Linked DNA regions of Thiocystis violascens DSM 198. Each later gene encodes a partner of the first gene's protein in a complex. Links are inferred from orthologs where the notes say so. Each region holds a gene or a part of one and is shown in the gene's direction. Other genes may lie near its edges. The genes, in order: THIVI_RS05595 and smc.

The links.
Region 2: the proteins of THIVI_RS05595 (region 1) and smc are in contact, whole or in part, in a crystal structure (PDB 3ZGX), measured with the Bacillus subtilis proteins. The link is inferred for Thiocystis violascens DSM 198 from one-to-one orthologs.

Annotation. Positions count from the first base shown.
Region 1 is NC_018012.1:1,236,255-1,245,506, reverse strand. What follows is about bases 2,361-5,221. They hold THIVI_RS05595 (segregation and condensation protein A), read left to right. Parts: upstream 2,361-3,324; coding sequence 3,325-4,119; downstream 4,120-5,221. Other genes in these bases: hslO (Hsp33 family molecular chaperone HslO), read right to left, coding at 4,672-5,221; scpB (SMC-Scp complex subunit ScpB), read left to right, coding at 4,100-4,699; THIVI_RS05600 (tryptophan--tRNA ligase), read left to right, coding at 2,361-3,038. Outside these bases: THIVI_RS05615 (PHP domain-containing protein), read left to right, coding at 1-484; THIVI_RS05610 (L-threonylcarbamoyladenylate synthase), read left to right, coding at 512-1,135; THIVI_RS05605 (site-2 protease family protein), read left to right, coding at 1,135-1,806; more of THIVI_RS05600, read left to right, coding at 1,821-2,360; more of hslO, read right to left, coding at 5,222-5,544; THIVI_RS05580 (metallophosphoesterase family protein), read right to left, coding at 5,731-6,591; THIVI_RS05575 (MTH1187 family thiamine-binding protein), read right to left, coding at 6,640-6,972; THIVI_RS05570 (hypothetical protein), read left to right, coding at 7,113-7,574; THIVI_RS05565 (DUF6489 family protein), read left to right, coding at 7,650-7,922; THIVI_RS05560 (Lcl C-terminal domain-containing protein), read left to right, coding at 7,991-8,572; purN (phosphoribosylglycinamide formyltransferase), read right to left, coding at 8,697-9,252. UniProt on the Bacillus subtilis protein: Participates in chromosomal partition during cell division. May act via the formation of a condensin-like complex containing Smc and ScpB that pull DNA away from mid-cell into both cell halves.
Region 2 is NC_018012.1:4,848,639-4,859,159, forward strand. What follows is about bases 1-4,130. They hold smc (chromosome segregation protein SMC), read left to right. Parts: upstream 1-330; coding sequence 331-3,930; downstream 3,931-4,130. Other genes in these bases: THIVI_RS21685 (glycogen synthase), read left to right, coding at 1-302; THIVI_RS21695 (cell division protein ZipA), read left to right, coding at 4,020-4,130. In the rest of the region: more of THIVI_RS21695, read left to right, coding at 4,131-4,781; NAD-dependent DNA ligase LigA, read left to right, coding at 4,784-7,027; THIVI_RS21705 (hypothetical protein), read left to right, coding at 7,064-7,336; THIVI_RS21710 (carbonic anhydrase), read left to right, coding at 7,341-8,150; THIVI_RS21720 (hypothetical protein), read right to left, coding at 8,597-9,124; katG (catalase/peroxidase HPI), read left to right, coding at 9,708-10,521. UniProt on the Bacillus subtilis protein: Required for chromosome condensation and partitioning.

The DNA of each region.
Region 1 (9,252 bases):
CCGCACGCATTTCGCCCGTTTTCTGGTGGGTCAGCGGTTGGCCGCCGACAACGCCGAGGTCTTCAAGCGTTTTCTCGTCAGCGGCAAACCGGGCCATGTCGCCGGACAATGGGCGACCCTGGAGGCAGCGGTCGGCTGGATTCGCGCGGCCGGCGGTCAGGCGGTGATCGCCCATCCGGCCCGCTACGGACTGACGCGCACCCGGATACAGCGTCTGCTCGGCGAATTTCGCGAACTCGGCGGCGCGGCGGTCGAGGTGGTGACCGGCAGTCACAGCCGGGATGACGCCTTTACCTTCGCGCGCCATGCGCGCGAACAACGTCTGCTCGCATCCAAGGGGTCGGATTTTCATGGGCCGGAAAATCCCTGGCTCGAACTCGGTCGTCTGCCGCCGCTGCCGGAGGGTTGCATCCCGATCTGGCACGATTGGCCCGACCTGGAGAGCCACTGTGCACCGCCCCTGGCCGCGCTTGGCGTCGCCTGATTGGAGTCGAGAGGATAAGGAATCGACATGGCGCAATTCTTTCAAATTCATCCGGAAAACCCACAGGCGCGGCTGGTGCGCCGGGCGGTCGAGATTCTGCTGGAAGGCGGCGTGGTGGTCTATCCGACCGATTCGTCCTATGCCTTGGGCTGTCAGATCGGCGAGAAATCGGCCATGGAGCGTATCCGCCGCCTCCGTCGGCTGGATGACAAGCACAATTTCACCCTGGTCTGCCGCGATCTTTCCGAGATCACCACCTATGCCCGCATCGACAATCAGGCGTTCCGGTTGCTGAAAACCTTGACGCCCGGCCCTTACACCTTCATTCACGAGGCCACCAAGCAAGTGCCGCGACGCCTGCTGCACCCCAAGCGCAAGGCGATCGGCATCCGGGTGCCCGATCATGAAATCTGTCGCGCGCTGCTGACCGAACTCAATCAACCCATCCTGAGCACCACGCTGATTCTGCCGGATGACGATCAACCGCTGACGGATCCCTATGAAATGCGCGAACTGCTCGACAAGCATGTCGACCTGGTGATCGACGGCGGTTTCTGCGGCCTGGAGCCGACCACCGTGGTGGACATGACCGCCGACCCCCCGGCGCTGGTCCGACTTGGCAAGGGCGACGCGACCCTCTTCGAGGAATAATGGAAACGCTTAATCAGATGCAACTTCTGGCCGTGTTGGCCATCCCGGTCATTTTCGCGATCACCGTGCACGAGGCCGCCCACGGCTGGGTCGCGAATCGGCTCGGCGACAAGACCGCCTCCATGCTCGGGCGCGTGACCTTCAATCCCATCCGGCATATCGATCCGGTCGGGACTATCCTGGTGCCCTCGCTGACCTTTCTGTTCACCGGAATGCTGTTCGGCTGGGCCAAGCCGGTGCCGGTCAACTGGCGCAATCTGCGTCATCCCCGGCGCGACATGGCGCTGGTGGCAGTGGCCGGGCCGGGCGCCAACCTCTTCATGGCGCTGCTCTGGGGTTTGATGATTCAACTGGGCCTGCTGCTCATGCCGACCAGTCAATGGGTTGCGCTGCCGCTGATTTACATGGGCGCCGCGGGCATTCTGATCAACGTCTTTCTCATGGTCCTGAATCTGGTGCCACTGTTGCCCCTGGATGGCGGACGGGTGTTGAATTCGCTCCTGCCGCCACGCCTTGCCGTCTATTTTTCCCGGCTGGAGCCCTTTGGGCTTGTCATCCTGCTGGCGCTGCTGGCCACTGGATTGCTCGGTTCCATTCTGTTTCCGCTCGTGATCGGCGTCGTCGATCTCCTGCCTGGCGCCGGCGCCGTGAAAACACTCTTCCATTTCTGACGCGAGGTTCCCCCTTGGCTTCTGCCTCCGCACAACACGCGCGCGTGCTTTCGGGCATGCGTCCCACGGGCCGGCTGCATCTCGGCCACTATCATGGTGTCCTGAAAAACTGGCTGGAGTTGCAGCACGAGTACGAGTGCTTCTTCTTCGTCGCCGACTGGCACGCGCTCACCACCCATTACGAGGATCCCTCGATCATCCCGGAGAGCACCCGTGAGTTGGTGATCGACTGGCTGGCCGCTGGGATCAATCCGGGCTCGGCGACCATCTTCGTCCAGTCGCGGGTACCCGAGCATGCCGAACTGCATCTGCTGCTCTCCATGATTACCCCGCTGGGCTGGCTGGAACGGGTGCCGACCTACAAGGATCAGCAGGAACGGCTCAAGGAACGCGATCTGGCGACCTACGGGTTTCTGGGCTATCCGCTGCTCCAGAGCGCCGACATCCTCGTCTACAAGGCCGGACAGGTGCCGGTGGGCGAGGATCAGGTCGCCCATGTCGAATTGACCCGCGAGGTCGCGCGTCGCTTCAATCATCTCTACGGACGCGAGCCGGGCTTCGAGGACAAGGCCGAGGAGGCCAAGCGCAAGATGGGCAAGAAGAACGCCAAGCTCTTCGACAGTCTCAAGCGCCGCTATCAGGAACAGGGCGATCAGGAGGCGTTGGAGGTCGCCCGCGCGCTGGTCGAGGGGCAGGGCAATATCACGCTCTCCGACCGCGAGCGTCTGCTCGGCTATCTGGAGGGCGGCGGTCGCGTCATCCTGCCCGAGCCGCAGCCGCTGCTCACCAAGGCGTCCAAAATGCCGGGGCTGGACGGGCAGAAGATGTCCAAGTCCTACCGCAACACCATCTCGTTGCGGGACACGCCCGCCGAGGTGGAAAAAGCGCTGCGGACCATGCCGACCGATCCCGCCCGCGTGCGCCGCACCGATCCCGGCGAGCCGGAAAAGTGTCCGGTGTGGCAGTTCCACCAGGTCTACTCCAACGAGCAGGTGCGCGATTGGGTCCAGCAGGGTTGCCGTTCGGCGGGGATCGGCTGTCTCGAATGCAAGCAGCCCATCGTCGACGGCGTGCTCGCCGAGTTGATGCCGATTCAGGCGCGCGCGCTGGAATACGAGGCTCAGCCCGAACTGGTGCGAAGCGTCCTCAACGAAGGCTGCGAGAAGGCGCGCGACGTCGCGCGCGAGACGCTCGAAGAGGTACGGCACGCCATGTCGCTGGTCATGGCCTGATCCTGCGATCGCCAACCATGGGAACGCCGACATGTTGTCGGCTATTCATGCGGAATGCCGACGGATGCCCCACACTCATTCAGAGAACGCCGAATCAGAAAACGCTGACAGAATGTCAGCCTCGCTACTCGCCGACACATTGTCGGCACTTCCAACAAAGGTCGAGTTACCGCCAAGATCCCGACTGCGAGACAACCGTTCCGGGTTGGGGGCGCCGCCACCGGACAACGGAGACAGTCCGCCCGCTACCGCGCCCATCGGTGTTCACCAGGAACTCCCCTTCGCCATGGTGCAGGGCGCGCCGCTCCTGAAGCTCCCGCTGGATCTCTACATCCCGCCGGACGCGCTGGAGGTCTTTCTCGATGCCTTCGAGGGACCGCTCGACCTGTTGCTCTATCTGATCAAGCGCCAGAATCTCGATATCCTGGACATCTCGATCGCCGACATCACCGCGCAATACATGGAATACGTGGATCTGATGACCGAACTGCGGCTGGAACTGGCGGCCGAGTATCTGGTCATGGCCGCGATGCTGGCCGAGATCAAATCGCGGATGCTGCTGCCGCGCTCCAGTGAGGCGGGAGAAGACGAGGAGGGCGACCCGCGCGCCGAGCTGATCCGCCGCCTTCAGGAATACGAACGCTTCAAGCAGGCCGCGCAGGATCTCGACACACTGCCGCGACTGGAACGGGATGTCTTCGCCGTCCATGCCGAGATCCCGCCGGGCCATTCGCAACGGGTGCCGCCCGAGGTCGATCTGCGAGAATTGTTGCTGGCGCTGCGTGGCGTGCTCTCGCGCGCCGATCTCTTCACCAGCCACCGGGTCGAAAAGGAATCGCTCTCGCTGCGCGAGCGCATGTCCCGGGTGATGGAGCGGCTGCATGGCGGCGGCTTTCTCTGTTTCACCGAACTTTTCGAGCTGGACGAAGGTCGTCCGGGCGCGGTCGTCACCTTTCTGGCCCTGCTGGAACTGATCAAATCCAGCATCCTGGAACTGGTTCAGACCGCGCCCTACGCGCCCATCCATGTCCGGCTACGCGAGTCGACACACCTGGAGCCCGATGACCTCGCCCTCGCTTAAACAGATCGCTGAGGCGGCGCTGATTGCCTTTGGCGGCCCACTGACCCTGGATCGCATTCTGGAACTTTTCCCCGAGGAGGAGCGCCCGGAGCGACCCCTGCTTCTGGACGCGATTCGGGAGCTGGAGACCGACTATCGGACGCGCGGGATCGAACTCGTGGAGATCGCCAGCGGTTATCGCATCCAGGTGCGCGCGAGCGTCGCGCCCTGGGTCGCGCGTCTGTGGGACGAAAAGGCGCCCCGGTATTCGCGCGCGCTGCTGGAGACGCTGTCCCTGATCGCCTACCGTCAACCCATCACCCGCGGCGAGATCGAGGACATCCGCGGGGTCGCCGTCAGCACCAACATCATCAAGACGCTCACCGAACGCGAGTGGGTGAGGGTGGTCGGACATCGCGACGTGCCCGGACGGCCCGCGCTCTATGCCACCACCCGCAAGTTCCTGGACTATTTCGGCCTGCGTTCGCTCAACGACCTGCCGCCGCTGGCCGCGATCCGCGATCCCGATTCCTTTTTGGGCGAGGAACTGAAGTCCAGCGATCCCAATCGCCCTCAGTGCTGCGACGCTGGCGGCGCATGATGGGTGTGTTCGGCGAAGAGTTGGCGGGCATCCACCCTGTCCAGGCGATATTCGCGATTGCAGAATTCGCAGTTGACCAGGACCGTGCCCTGTTCGTCGAGGATCTCGTTCACTTCAACCTCGCCCAGTAATCGGATCATCTCCTCGATGCGCGCTCGCGAACAGCCGCAACGGAAGGCGAGGGGATCCGGCTCGAACAAGCGCACCGGCTCTTCATGAAAGAGCCGGTAGAGCAGCCGGCCGCCAGGGAGGTCGATCAGTTCCGCCGGCGTCAAGGTGTCCGCGAGCAGGCAGATCCGTTCCCAGTCCTCGTTGCCCAGGCTGTCGCTCGGGAGCCGCTGAAGCAGTAGACCGGCGGCGCGCTGGCCGGTCGCCGCGAGCCACAAGCGGGTCGGCAGTTGTTCGGAATCGCTGAAATAGCGTTCGATGGCCGCCGACAGAGTGCATCCTTCGAGGGGGACGATGCCCTGATAAGGCTCGCCCTGATGGCGCTTGATGGTCAGCACCAGGCGCCCAGGGCCGAACAGATCGGCCAGTTCGCCCGTCGCGGGCACGTCGCCGTTCCAGGTGGCGAGTCCGCGTACCGTGCGCTCATGGGTCGCCTGGGCGACGAGGGTACGCATGGGTCCGGTGCCCTGGGCCTGCAGGATGAGCGAGCCGTCGAACTTGATGGTGGCGGCGAGCAGCGCGACCGCGGCCAGCGCCTCGCCGAGCGGACCGCGCACGCTGTCCGGATAGGCGTGGGTCGCCAGCACCGCGCGCCAACTGGCGTCCAGGTGCACCAGGTTGCCGCGAATGCCGGTGTGCTCGAACAGGAAACGCGAGAGTGTGTCGGAGTCGGTCATTCTGGTGGTCAGTGGTCAGTGGTCGGTGGCTAATGGTTAATGGCTAGGCGATTTCCGTGAAAGAGCCCACCCGTAGGAGCCCGCTTGCGGGCGACGCGATTCGCCAAGACGCCTTCCATGCGCGCCTCCGTCGCCCGCAAGCGGGCTCCTACGAGGTTTGACGCTTGGTCAAGTCATTTCCAGAAATCAACCTTGGTGTTCGGTGGCCGGTCGGTCCAGTGCCGCGAGGAATGCCGCGACGGCGGGTTCCAGCGGGCGTTCGCCGGCGAGCACTGCCGGTTCGTACTCGCGGCGCCAGCGCGGCATCAGGAGGCAGGCCCGGCGCCATTCCTCGAACAGAATGCGGGCCAGCGGTCCGCCTTCGTCGATGAATCCGGATTCGCGAAAATCCCGTTCGGCCCGCGCGCGATCATATTCGAAGCGGACGATCTTCCAGCGCCAGCGGCCGGCGCGCAGTTCCAGCAGGGCATAGCTGCCGCGCGGGTCGCCATCGAAGGGCGAGCCGACCGAGCCGACGTTGAGGATCGGCGTGCCGTCGAGCACGCGCTCCAGCGGGCGGTGCGTGTGGGCGGTGACGAAGAGCGCGATGTCCGGGGGCAGAGCATCCCGCAGATCCTCGTCCGGGACGTTGGCCGAGATGCCTTGACGATTGCTGGTCATGGTGCCATGGGTCACATGGACCCAGGTGTCCTCGCGGCCGCCATGAAAACACAGATGATCCGGCCAGTGCTCCATCGCCGCGATCCTCGGCCGAAGCTGACGATAGGTCCAGTCGGCGAAGCGCCGCATCTGTTCCTCCAACTCGGTCTTGGGCGCCTCGCGGGCGCAACGCTGGATCCAGGTCTCGTGATTGCCCTGGACCGGGAGCCAGCCGTGTTCCCGGCGCAGTTGGTCGAACAACTCCAGACAACCCAGACTGCTGGGGCCGCGGTTGACCAGATCGCCGGCCATGACCACCAGATCCGGATGCCAGGCGAGGATGTGCTCCACCGCCGTCTCCATGGCGGGAAGATTGGCCTGCACATCCGAAAAGATTGCGACCTTCATGGTGATGTTCCCCGTGCGTTGCAATGTCGACACCATACCGGGATCGGGCTAGGAGGAACACTCGACAGGACCATTGAGTTCGCCGATCCGCTCCCGAATCGAGTCGACCTTGCCCGCCAGACGCCCCAATGGTCCCTGACGGATGTCGAACTTGGCGATCGCGTAGACGCGCGCGCAGCCGCGTTCGTCGAGCAGCGACTGCGCGCGGGCGATCAGTTCGAGCGCCTCGGGCAGGGTCGCGGTCTCGACCGCCGTGCCCATGGGCGAGAGTCGATAGGCGTGGCCGCTGTCGCGGATCATGGCGATCACGGGAGCGACGAAAGCGCTGACGCTGATTCCCTGATCGGTGGGGAAGATGGCGAGATCGAGGATAACCGACATGCTGCTGGACCTGTTATGTTGAGGATGGCATGGTAACGTGTCAGCCATGGGATTGCCGCGCTCGGGTTGCCGGTCGTAGACTGGAGACACTTCGAGAATGCCTGACAAGACGCCGCAACGAGCCGGATTTGAGATCGACCATGACACTAGAAACCGACGCCGCCGAACCCGACTGGGACACCCCCCTGTCGCTGACCATCACCCCGGCATTGCTCATCCATGCATTAATGGGGACGGCGAGCGCGGTCCACACGGGTTGGAGCAGTTGCGTCGACGAGACCCTGCTGTTATCCAATCTGGTGGCCATGGACGATACCGCCGGAAACTATATTCGTCTGGCCGAGCAGGAATTCGTCGATGACGAACAACCCGATATCCTCTGGCACGACTGGACCCTGGAGTTGCGGATCGGTTCGCTGCTGACCACGGGCCATTGGCAGTGCCCGTCCACGGCCCATCCATCCGAATGGGACTGGAACGCGCGCGAGGCGTCCGGTGCCTTTGAGCGTGCCTGTACCCTGATCGGACGACGAGTGCGGCGAGCGATGACGGTCGAGGAGCCGACGTCCGCCGATCCGGTGCCGCGCACCAGCCGTCATTGACGTTCGCGTCCACGTACCACGACAGTTGAACCGAAAATCAGCCGCGGCCTGTTGCCGTGTCCCTCGGAGAGCATCATGAAGGTTACCGTCGATTTTGACATCACCCCGGACGAGGTTCGCAAATTGTTTGGCCTGCCGGATGTGGAGGCATTTCAGCGCCAGATGATGGATGACATTCGCGAGCGCATGATGGCCGGGGTCGAGGGCTATGACCCCATCAAATTGTTCCAGCCCTATCTGGCGGGAACCATGGCCTCCTGGGACATGTTCCAGAAAATGTTGACCAACGTCCCTGGCATGTCCGGCGCGGGAGCCGCCGCGTCGGACGCGACAACCGGGAAGAAGTAGCCATTCAACCGCGTCCGCCATGGCCAGCATGGTTTGTGCCTAGGCGCTGGCCTTGCATCGATCAACGCATGTCGCCGTTGACGCGGTTGAACAAGATTCGCTGGCCTCTGGCGTTGTCGCTGTGCCTGTTCGCGTCGACGTTCGCTCGCACCGCGCTTGCCGAGACCTGTGTCGACGAGATTCCTCCCGCCCAGCGACCGGACAGCCGTTTTGTCGCCAATCGGGACGGGACGGTGAATGATCGCGTCACGGGCCTGATGTGGAAGCAGTGCGCCGAGGGGTTGAGCGGAGTCGGTTGCGCTGTTGGCGATGCGCTGTTGTTCAAATGGAAATGGGCGATTCGGCAAGGCCGCGGCGTGGTCTTCGCGGGGTACTCCGACTGGCGCCTGCCGGACCGAACCGAGTTGTCCTCGTTGCTCCAGCGTCGCTGTTATGGCCTTGACATCGACGCGATCCATTTTCCAAACACCCCCCCGGACCGCTTCTGGTCCGCGACCCAGTCTCCCTATTATCCAGGCAGCGCCTGGACCCTGCACTTCGGCAATGGCACTGTCGGCTATGGAACACGGCAGGATTCGGCCTATGTGCGCCTGGTCCGCGATCGCGTGTCCTGTTCTCCGGTCAGCCCCGAATCCTGCGTTACCCGTTGAACCGAGCCGTCGACTGAAGAACGCCAGAACGGCAACGGGCGCGAAAGCTTTCACATCGAGTTGTTGGTGCCGTTGCGGTTCACATTGCCGGGTTCGGAAGGCGAGTCCGGCATCCATGGATGCGTCATGGCTCCGGCATTGGCTCCCCATCCAGCCAGGGTCGCCCATCCTCGCCGAGCTTGAGCCGTCCCTCCGCGAACCAGCCCACGGCGGCGGGATAGATCCGATGTTCCTGTTCCAGCACACGGGCGGCGAGTGTCGCGGCATCGTCCTCGGGCAACACCGGTACCCGCGCCTGAAGGATGATCGGGCCGCCGTCGAGTTCGGCGGTGACGAAATGCACGCTCGCCCCGTGCTCCGTCTCGTCGGCATCCAGCGCCCGCTGATGGGTGTGCAGGCCGCGAAATTTGGGCAAGAGGGAGGGGTGGATGTTGAACATTCGTCCCCGATAGTGGTTGACGAACTCGGGGGTTAGAATCCGCATGAAGCCCGCCAGGACGACGAGCCCTGGATCATGACGATCGATCAGTCGTTGCAGATCCGCGTCATACGTCTCGCGATCGGGATAGTCCCGGTGGCTCAGAATCTCCGCTGGGATGCCGTGGTGGCGGGCGCGATCAAGTCCCGGCGCATCCGCCCGATTGCTGATGACGGCCACGATGCGGATCGGCAGCCCAGCG
Region 2 (10,521 bases), 3.6 Mb from region 1 along the record:
GGCTGACCCAGATGATCGCCATGAAGTATGGCGTGGTGCCCGTGGTCCGGCGCGTCGGGGGGCTGGCGGACACGGTGTTCGATGCCAATTATTCGGACAAACCCTTCGAGGTGCGCAATGGCTATCTCTTCGACGACCTCACCGAGGCCGGACTGGAGAGCGCCCTGAGCCGCGCGATCGGTCTGTGGCGGGGCTTCCCGGAATATTTTCGGCAATTGCGGGTCAACGGCATGCGCGCCGATTTTTCCTGGAGCCTACCCGGTCAACAGTATCTCGACATCTACGCGCAGATTCGCGCGTAGCGGCAGAACCGCGCGTCAGTATTGAGACATGAGACTCGAAAAGATCAGGCTGGCCGGATTCAAGTCGTTCGTCGATCCCACGACGGTCTCGTTCCCAAGCAATCTGGTGGGCGTCGTCGGGCCGAACGGCTGCGGCAAGTCCAATGTAATCGATGCCGTGCGCTGGGTGATGGGCGAAAGCTCGGCCAAGATGCTGCGCGGCGAGTCGATGGCCGATGTCATCTTCAACGGCAGTACCGGGCGCAAGCCGGTGGGCGTGGCCAGCATCGAATTGGTGTTCGACAACAGCGACGGCGGGGTCGGCGGCGAGTACGCGGCCTTCAATCAGATCGCGGTCAAGCGCCAGGTCTCGCGCGACGGTCAGTCCGGCTATTTTCTCAACGGCTCGCGCTGCCGTCGGCGCGACATTCAGGATCTGTTTCTCGGCACCGGTCTGGGGCCGCGCTCCTACGCCATCATCGAACAGGGGATGATCACGCGGATCATCGAGTCGCGCCCGGAGGATCTGCGGCTCTTTCTGGAGGAAGCGGCGGGGATTTCCAAGTACAAGGAGCGGCGGCGCGAGACCGAAACCCGCATCCGTCACACCCGCGAGAATCTGGACCGACTCGACGATCTGCGCGAGGAGGTGGGCAAGCAACTTCAGCATCTGGAGCGTCAGGCCGCCACCGCGGAGAAATACACCCAGCTTCGGGCCGACGAGCGGCGTCTGGATCTGGAGTTGAAGGCGCTGCGCTGGCGTGCGCTGGACGTGGAGATTGAGCGCCAGGAGCGTCTGCTGGCCGAGGCGGAAAACGCCACCGAGTCCGGGATCGCGCGACAGCGTCGCTTGGAGGCGGATATCGAGGCGCGGCGCGAGGATCAGAACGCCGCTTCGGACAGCTTCAACGAGGTGCAGGGGCGTTTCTATGCCGTGGGAGCGGAAATCGCGCGGGCCGAGCAGGCGATCCAGTTCGCCGCGGAGGCGCGCGGCCGGCGCGAGGCCGAATTGGTCCGGCTGGAACAGGAGTTGTACGAGGCCGAACGCCATCTGGAGCGCGATCAGACACGCCTGACCGAGATCGCGGGCGAGTTGGCGCGCGACGAGCCCGAATGGCAGGCGGCCGAACAGGCGCTGGGCGAGGCCGTCGGGGTTTTGATGACCGCCGAGGATCAACTCAAGGTCTGGGAGTCCGAGTGGGACGCTTTCAATCAGGCGTCGGCCCGTCCCGCCCAGCAGGCGCAGGTCGAGCGGGCGCGCATGAATGCGCTGGAACAGCGTGTCGGGCGTGATCGGGAGCGTCTGCGCCGCATCGAGGAGGAGGCCGCGCGTCTGGACGCGGGCGATGTCGCGACGCGGATCGAAGAGCTGACCGAACGGGAACTCGGGCTTGAAGAGCAGATCGGCGAGGTCGAGTCGCATCAACAGGGTTGCGCCGAGGATCTGGAACGTCGGGAGTCGGCGCTGCGTGAATTGGCCGACGAACTCGACCGGCTGCGCACGGGGCTTCAGGAGTCGCGGGGACGCCTGGCCTCGCTGAGCGCCTTGCAGGAGGCGGCGCTCGCCGACCGGGATGGCGAGCGCGCCGCGTGGCTCGCGCGTCAGGGGCTCGCGGAGGCGCCCCGTCTGGTCGATCATCTTGAAGTTGACGCCGGCTGGGAAACGGCGGTGGAAACCTTGCTGGGCGACGCGCTGCGGGCGGTGGGAACGACCGGGCTGGATCGGCATGGCACGGTGGCCGAGCCGCTGCTGCCGGGGTTGGTGCTGTTGGATACAACGCCTGCCCTTGGGGAAGGGGGCAAGGGGCAAGGGGCAAGGGGCAAGGAGGAAGGGGCGAGGGAGCTTGGCACAGAGGAAGGTGCGCGGTCGGACGATGCGCTCGACACGCTGGTGTCCAGAGTGCGTGCGCCCTGGTCGCTGGCGAGTCTGCTGGGAGGCGTGCGGGTTGCCGAGGGACTCGCGGACGCGCTCGATGCGCGCGAGACTCTGGGGCCAGGCGAACGTCTGATCACTCGCGAGGGCGTGCAGGTCGGTCGCAACTGGTTGGGCGCGCCGGCGACCGAGGACGGTGGCGGTGTGCTGGCGCGGGCGGATGCCGTCAAATCGCTGCGAAGCGAGATCGCGGATCTGCTGGCGGATGAATCGGCCCTGTTGGCGGACGCGGAGCAGTTGCGCGCGGCGCGGGCCGAGGCGGAACAGTCGCGTCTGGCCATGGATCAGCAACGCACGGTGCTGGAGCGCGAGTTATCCAGTCTGCGGGCCGAACTCAGTAGCGCGCGCACCCGTCGCGAGCATCAGCAGGAACGTCTGCGGGCGCTGGCCGACGAACGGCTCGAACTCGATCAACAGACCGCCGACGCCATCGCCGAGATGGAAGAGACCCGAGAGCGTCTTCACGAACACCTGGCCGAGATGGATGCGCTGGCCGAGCGGCGTGACTTCATGGTGCAAGAGCGCGACCGTCTGCGCTCGACGGTCGCCCAGGGGCGCGAGCGCGAGCGCGCCTGCCGCGAGCGGAGCCAGGGTCTGCGGGTCAGTGTCGAATCCAACCGGGCCGCGCGGGCGGCGACCCAGCAGAGCCTGACGCGCGCAGATGAGCAGCAGACCCAACTGAGCGAGCGGCGCGACGCGTTGCAGGATGCGCTGGAGGAAGACGTCGAGCCGCTGCTCGAACAACGCGAACGGCTCGACGAACATCTGGCGTTGCGGGTCGAGGTCGAACAGGCGCTCGGCGATGCCCGCAACCGGCGCGAGTCGCTCGATGCCGAGGTGCGCGGGCTGGAACAGGAACGCCTGCGGGTGGAGCAGGGGGTTCATGCGAATCAGCGCGGCCTGGATGCCCTGCGGCTCGAACGTCAGGAGCGTCTGGTGCGGCGGCGGACCCTGGAGGAACAGCTTGCCGAGTCGGATACCGTTCCGGCGGCGGTGCTGGCGTCCATGGACGACGCGGCGCGCGCCGCGAGCGCGGCCGAGGACGGCGAGGCGGTGTGGCAGGAGGAACTGTCCAAGGTCGGCGCGCGCATCCAGCGCCTGGGTGCCATCAACCTGGCCGCGATCGACGAATTCAAGGAACAGTCGCAGCGCAAGACGTATCTGGATGCTCAACACGAGGACATCACGCGCTCATTGGAGACGCTGGAGCAGGCTATTCGCAAGATCGACCGGGAGACGCGCCACCGCTTCAAGGAAACCTATGACCGGGTCGATCAGGGATTCCGGGAGATTTTCCCGCGTCTGTTCGGCGGCGGACAAGCCTATCTGACACTCACTGACGAGGATTTGCTGGAGACCGGGGTCAGTGTCATGGCGCGGCCGCCGGGCAAGCGCAACTCGACCATTCATCTGCTCTCCGGCGGCGAGAAGGCGCTGACCGCGGTCGCCCTGGTGTTCGCCATTTTTCAGCTCAATCCGGCGCCTTTTTGCATGCTCGACGAGGTGGACGCGCCGCTGGACGACGCCAACGTGGTGCGTTTTTGCGAGCTGGTCCGTTCGATGTCGGAGCGGGTTCAGTTCATCTTCATCAGCCATAACAAGGTGACGATGGAGATTGCCGACCATCTGCTGGGGGTCACCATGCACGAGCCGGGCGTCTCGCGTCTGGTCTCGGTGGACGTGGACGAGGCGGTTCGGCTGGCGGCGGTTTCCTGAATGGGCGTCATTGCGGGACAATACAGCCTCGACGCACGTTGATATACTCGACGAACACATTTCACATTATTTCTACAACCAGAATTCGCATGGACCCCAATACCATCCGCCTGATCCTGATTGTCGTCGGCGCCTTGATGATTCTGCTTCTCTATCTGTGGGAACGCCACCGCGAGAAAGAAGCGGACGCGGAAGAAGAGGGATACGAGGAGGATTTCGATGCCGAAGAGGATGTCGATTCGCCTTATGGTGTACATAAAGGCAAGCAGGAGCCAACGCTTGGCGCACTGGATGAAGACCGGGCCACTGTCCACGCAAGATCGGTGTCGCGCTCCGAAAACCAATGGGATGGCGATGACGTCAAGAGCGAGGATGCGCCTCGCCCCGAGTCCAGGCCTGTCGCGTCCGGGTCCAAGCTCGAACCGCTGTTGATTCAGGTCAGCGTCAGTGCGCGCGGACAGCCGTTTCCGGGGCCGGCACTGATGGACATGGCCGAGTCGTGCGGACTGCATCCGGGCGAGATGGACATCTTTCATTGTCTCGACGAGTTCGACGACGAGACCCGGGTCTATTTCAGTATGGCGAACATGGTCAAGCCGGGAACCTTCCCCTTCGACGACATGGAGGATTTTTCGACTCCCGGTCTCATGTTGTTCGCGCAACTGGAGGGCAACCCGGAAGACATGACCATCCTTGACGAGATGATCGCCACGGCGCGCAAGCTGGCCATTTCACTCAATGGCGATGTCCTCGACGACACCCGGCGTTCGCTGACGGTGAAGAAGCAGGACGAGATGCGCAAGGCGGTGCTCAACCATCAGCTGCATTGGTCAAGGACCGGTCGGCGGTGAGCATGCCCGATGATGCGCATCGGCGCGCCGAGTCCCTGCGCGCACGAATCCGCTATCACAATCATCGCTATTACGTACTCGACGATCCGGAGATCCCGGATGCCGAATATGACCGCCTGATCCGCGAACTTCAGGCGCTGGAGGCCGAGTATCCGGCGCTTGTGACGCCCGATTCGCCGACTCAGCGAGTCGGCGGCCAGCCCCGCCCCGAGTTTCTCGCCGTCCGTCATCGCATCCCCATGATCTCGCTCGATAACGCGATGAGCGACGCGGAACTGCTGGAATTCCATCAGCGCCTTGCCAAGTCCTTTCAAGACGACGCTCCGATTCTCTACCTCGCCGAGCCCAAGCTTGACGGTCTGGCCGTGAACCTGCGTTACGAACAGGGCATTCTGATCCAGGCCGCCACGCGGGGCGATGGGACGACCGGCGAGGACGTGACGCAGAACGCGCGCACCATTCAGACGATTCCGCTGCGTCTGCTCGGGGAGGATTGGCCGGCGATCCTGGAGGTTCGCGGGGAGATCTATATGACCCGCGCCGGGTTCGCGCGGCTGAACGCGGAGATGCGGCGCAAGGGTCGGACACCCTTCGCCAACCCGCGCAACGCGGCGGCCGGGAGCCTGCGCCAGCTCGACGCGCGGATCACCGCCGGGCGGCCGCTGGCCTTCTGCTGTTATGGCTGGGGTGAACTTTCGGCGTCAGCCGGCGAGAGTCAGTTCGTCATGCTGCAACGCCTGGCTGCCTGGGGCGTGCCGATCTCAAAAGAACTGCAACAGGTGCGGGGGCTGGACGGCTGCCGTGCCTACTTCGATGCGCTTGGCGAGCGCCGCGACGCGCTGGATTACGACATCGATGGCGTGGTGTTCAAGGTCGATCGACTGGCGGATCAGGTGCGTCTCGGGGCGACCGCGCATCATCCGCGCTGGGCGGTCGCCCGCAAATTTCCGGCCCAGGAGGAACTCACCCAGGTCGAGGCGGTGGAGTTTCAGGTCGGACGGACCGGCGCGGTGACGCCGGTCGCGCGACTGCGGCCCGTGCAGGTCGGAGGCGTGACCGTCGCGAACGCCACCCTGCACAACATGGACGAGGTGATTCGCAAGGATGTGCGCATCGGCGATACCGTCATCGTGCGCCGCGCCGGCGAGGTGATCCCGGAGGTCGTGCGGGTCGTCCCCGAGCGCCGTCCGCCGGATGTCCGCGCGGTCGAATTGCCGAGCCAGTGCCCCGTTTGCGGCTCCGATGTGATCCGTCCGGAGGGCGAGGCGGTGGCCCGCTGTACCGGCGGACTTTATTGCCCCGCCCAGCGCAAGGAGGCGATCCGGCATTTCGCCTCGCGCCGCGCGATGGATATCGAGGGTTTGGGCGAGAAGCTGATCGAGCAACTGGTGGATCTGGATTGGGTGCGCGAGCCCGCCGATCTCTATCGCCTGACACCGGAACAGCTCGCCAGACTCGAACGCATGGGCGAAAAATCGGCCGCGAACCTGCTCGCGGCGCTGGAGCGGAGCAAGGAGACCAGCTTCGCCCGCTTCATCTTCGCGCTCGGGATTCGGGAGGTCGGCGAGACCACCGCGCAGGCCTTGGCCGCGCGCTTCGACGGGATGGCGTCTCTGATGCAGGCGCGCGAATCCGATTTTGTCCGGGAGCGCGGGATCAAGGGGATCGGCATCGAGACCGCAACCGCGCTGCACCGTTTTCTGGTCGAGCACCCAGAGCAGGAGACAGACGGCAACCTGGCGGACTGGCTGACCGGACTCGGGATTCGCGGTCTGACGCCGGCGCGCGCGTCCCTGCTGGCGGAGCGCTTCGGGAGTCTTCAGGCGCTGCGTCTGGCCGGGCTGGAGGATCTCTATTGGAACAGCGCCCGTCTGGTCGAAGGCGTCGGCCCCGTGGTCGCGGCCCATCTCGCCGGTTTTTTTGCCCAGGCGCACAATCGCGAGGCCATCGCGCGACTGCTGGCGGCTGGAATTCGCTGGCCGGAGACCGCACCCCAACCGAGCGCCGCAGGCGCATCGCCGCTGACCGGAAAGACCTTCGTCATCACGGGCACGCTGAGTCGCCCGCGCGATGCGATCAAGGAGCAGTTGCAAGGATTCGGCGCCAGGGTCTCGGGCAGCCTCTCCAGCAAAACCGATTATCTGCTGGCGGGCGAGGCCGCTGGCTCGAAGCTCGACAAAGCGCGGGCGCTCGGCATCCCGGTGCTCGACGAGGCCGGACTTGCGGCCCTGCTCGTTCAAGAATAAGAATCGCCCCAAACCACTACCGCAATTGGAGACACCATGACCGACCTGACGAAAGAACAGGAAATCCTGATCGCCATGCGCTGGACCCTGTCGGCGATCGTGAAGGATGTGACACCGCCGCCTGGAATGCGTCATCCGCTGTCGGACGCCACCATCCAGGACGTGCGGAAGTGCCTGGGTTTGATCGCGGCGCGCGAAAAGGAACTGGCCGACGAGCAGGGACGCGGCGGCGAGCGTCCCTATTATGCCGACGAGCCCCAGAGCGTCCAGGTGGTTTCGATCGATCGCATCAAGAAGCGCGGGGCTTGAGAACATGGTCGATACGATCCTGCTTGACGGTTGTATCCGAGCGCCGCGCCGCGCCTTCGTTTTCCTGGTCACGCTGATCGCTGCCGCAGGTAGCGGATCGAGCATTGCCGCCGCCTCGGACGCTTCCGGCCCGCGTTGGAGCTATGCGGGCGAGTCGGGTCCGGCGCACTGGGGCGATCTGGACGCGGCGAACGAGACCTGCGTCAAGGGGCTGTCGCAATCTCCGGTCGATCTGGCGCAAACGCAGCCGGCCGCCTTTACCCCGCTGAGTTTCCAGTACCGCTCCCAACGCCTTGAGGCCGTCAATAACGGGCATGGCGTGCATGTTCTTTCGCCTCCCGGAAGCGCCCTGCTGGTGCGCGGCGATGCCTACGATCTGGAGGAGTTCAATTTTCATGTACCGGGAGAACACGGTTTCAATGGCGTCACGGCCGAGGCCGAAATCCATCTGGTGCATCGTGATCGTCAGGGGGGGTACGTCATTGTCGCGGTGCCGGTTCGCGCGGGCGAGCGCGAAAACCGCATCCTGTCGCGCATCCTTGAATATCTGCCGATGCGTGGCGGGGAACAGGTGAGACACCGCCAGGTCGGGATCAATCCAATTTTTCTGTTACCGACCGATCACAGTTATTTTCGCTATGTCGGATCGCTGGTCACCCCGCCCTGTACCGAGCCCGTGCTGTGGTTTGTCATGAAGGAAGCGCTCGAAGTCAGTCCCTGGCAGATTCAGCGGATCGCCCAGGCGGTGGGCGCGAATGCGCGTCCGCTTCAGCCGCTCAACGGACGGCCGGTCTTTTCGTTGTTCAGGCAGTGAGGTTCAGACTGTGTCTGGGCGCGTTGGAGGAGCGTGGCTGACCATCCCATTATTCGCGGTTCGAGGGCATCGCCACGAGTTACTTCAGGAGACGGCGAATGCCAAGCCATGCCGAACACTGTTTGAGCCGGCAAAATTGCCTTTGACGGAAGCGCGTCCGACATCCATAATACTTGGTCTGCGCCCGTAGCTCAGATGGATAGAGTACAGCCCTCCGAAGGCTGGGGTCACAGGTTCGAATCCTGTCGGGCGCGCCAATCAAATCAAACGCTTGATCCGCTTCATTCCCATCCTTTGGCAATCCCGCGTGACGTGTCGTGACACGGCAGTTCAACTGCGCTTCTCGCTCGCTTGCAAGGTCGTACCCGACCAGAACGCCCTCAAGTGTGGGAGTCACGGCAACGGTGCGAACGATGTGCGCCGCGACCAGAAATTCCAACCCTTAGCTATATCCCTCTCCCCAGATCCGTCTTGTCGTCCGGCGGACCGGCGAGGAGCCGGGCCAACTCGGGCGGTGCATAGCCCAGACACTCGCCCAGCGCAGCCCGGCTGCGCGCGGTCAGAAAATCGCGCGACAGACGCCGCTCGGCGAACAGCAGATGTTGATGGGCGGCCTGGTCCAGATACAGCAGATCCGCCGACGCGGGTGCAAAGGGGCGGCGGCTGACGCGGGCGATCCGCCCTAGGTTCACCCCGCGTCCGTCGTCGAGCAGCAGCAGGTGCGGGGCCAGCCCGCGCGTCGGGTCGGGGCGCGGGAAGTCGATGACCCCAAGCAACTCGAAGGGCTGGCCGGTGAGCTGCACGCCGAGTTGAATGGCGCTCTCGACCAGTTCGACCAGATAGAGGGTCTCGCCAACGGCGGCGCGCAGACGCTCGACCTGGCGGCGATAGTCGGCGGAGGGCCAGAGGCCCGCGTCGATCAGGTCTGTATCGAGCGGCTCGGGTCGATTCGTTTGGTGCGATGGCTCGCTCATGCTGGATATTTCCCCATGCTTTGGTCCTTAGGCGATATCCGGGAATGAGTATCCCAATTTCGAGTGTTCTAGGGGCGATTTAAATCGCCCCTAAACGGTTTTCTATTCCGGAAGATAGCTTCTCCCTTCGTCCATCCATTGAATTTCCCTGTCGTGTCGATCTTCCGTTCCGATTGGAGTCGTTCTTCCGATCGGTTCATTCTTCATCAAGGTACTAGAGCGCGGAATATGTGCTCCATGTGCCTACCGCGGACCGGCTCTGGAGCACGGTCAAGCCGGGAAAAACGCGGGCTTCGCGAGAGATCATTCGATTCACCAATGACGAGGAGACAAAACAATGCGCCGAGCAACCATCCCCGCCGCCATCATGTCCGCGCTTCTCACCGCTCCCGCAGTTCCTGTCGCCCAAGCCGAGACCGAGCCTAACCTGCCCCTCAGCGAGGCTCCCCTGGGGCTCGGTCTCTCTCTGCCCTCGTTCGACTGGGTTCGGAAGCCCAGTCGTGCCGATGCCGGCAGCCCGGCAGACACGGCCGTGACTCAGGCGAGTACCACTGCGCCGATAGCCGATATCCAAGCCTCGGCCATGGCGTCCGGCAAGCCGAGGCCCAACCAATTCTGGTGGCCTGATCAGCTCAATCTCCAGCCGCTGCGCGACCACGATCCGGCGTCCAACCCTTACGGCGAGCGCTTCGATTACGCAACAGCCTTCGCCAGCCTTGATTTCGAGGCCCTGAAGACGGATCTCAAGGCGCTGATGACCACCTCCCAGGACTGGTGGCCGGCCGACTTCGGCCACTATGGCCCCCTGTTCATCCGCATGGCCTGGCACAGCGCCGGCACCTACCGCGTCTCGGACGGGCGCGGCGGCGCCGGTGGCGGCCAGCAGCGCTTCGATCCGCTCAATAGTTGGCCCGACAATGTCAACCTCGACAAGGCGCGGCGCCTGCTCTGGCCGATCAAGCAGAAGTACGGCCGCAACATCTCCTGGGGCGACTTGATGGTCCTGGCCGGTACCGTCGCTATGGAGGATATGGGTTTCAAGACCTTTGGCTTCGCCGGCGGCCGAGCGGACGACTGGGAGCCAGAGATGGTCAACTGGGGTCCGGAAGCCGACATGCTGGGGCGGGAGCGCTACGACGAACAAGGGAAGCTGGAGAACCCACTCGCGGCCACGCAGATGGGCCTCATCTATGTGAATCCGGAAGGCCCCGCCGGGAACCCGGACCCGCTTGCGGCCGCCGAGCAGATCCGCGTGGCCTTCGGCCGCATGGCCATGAACGATGAAGAGACCGTCGCCCTGATCGCCGGCGGCCACACCTTCGGCAAAACCCATGGCGCGGGCAAACCGTCCGAGTGCGTGGGCGCGGAACCGGCGGCGGCTCCCATCGAGCAGCAGG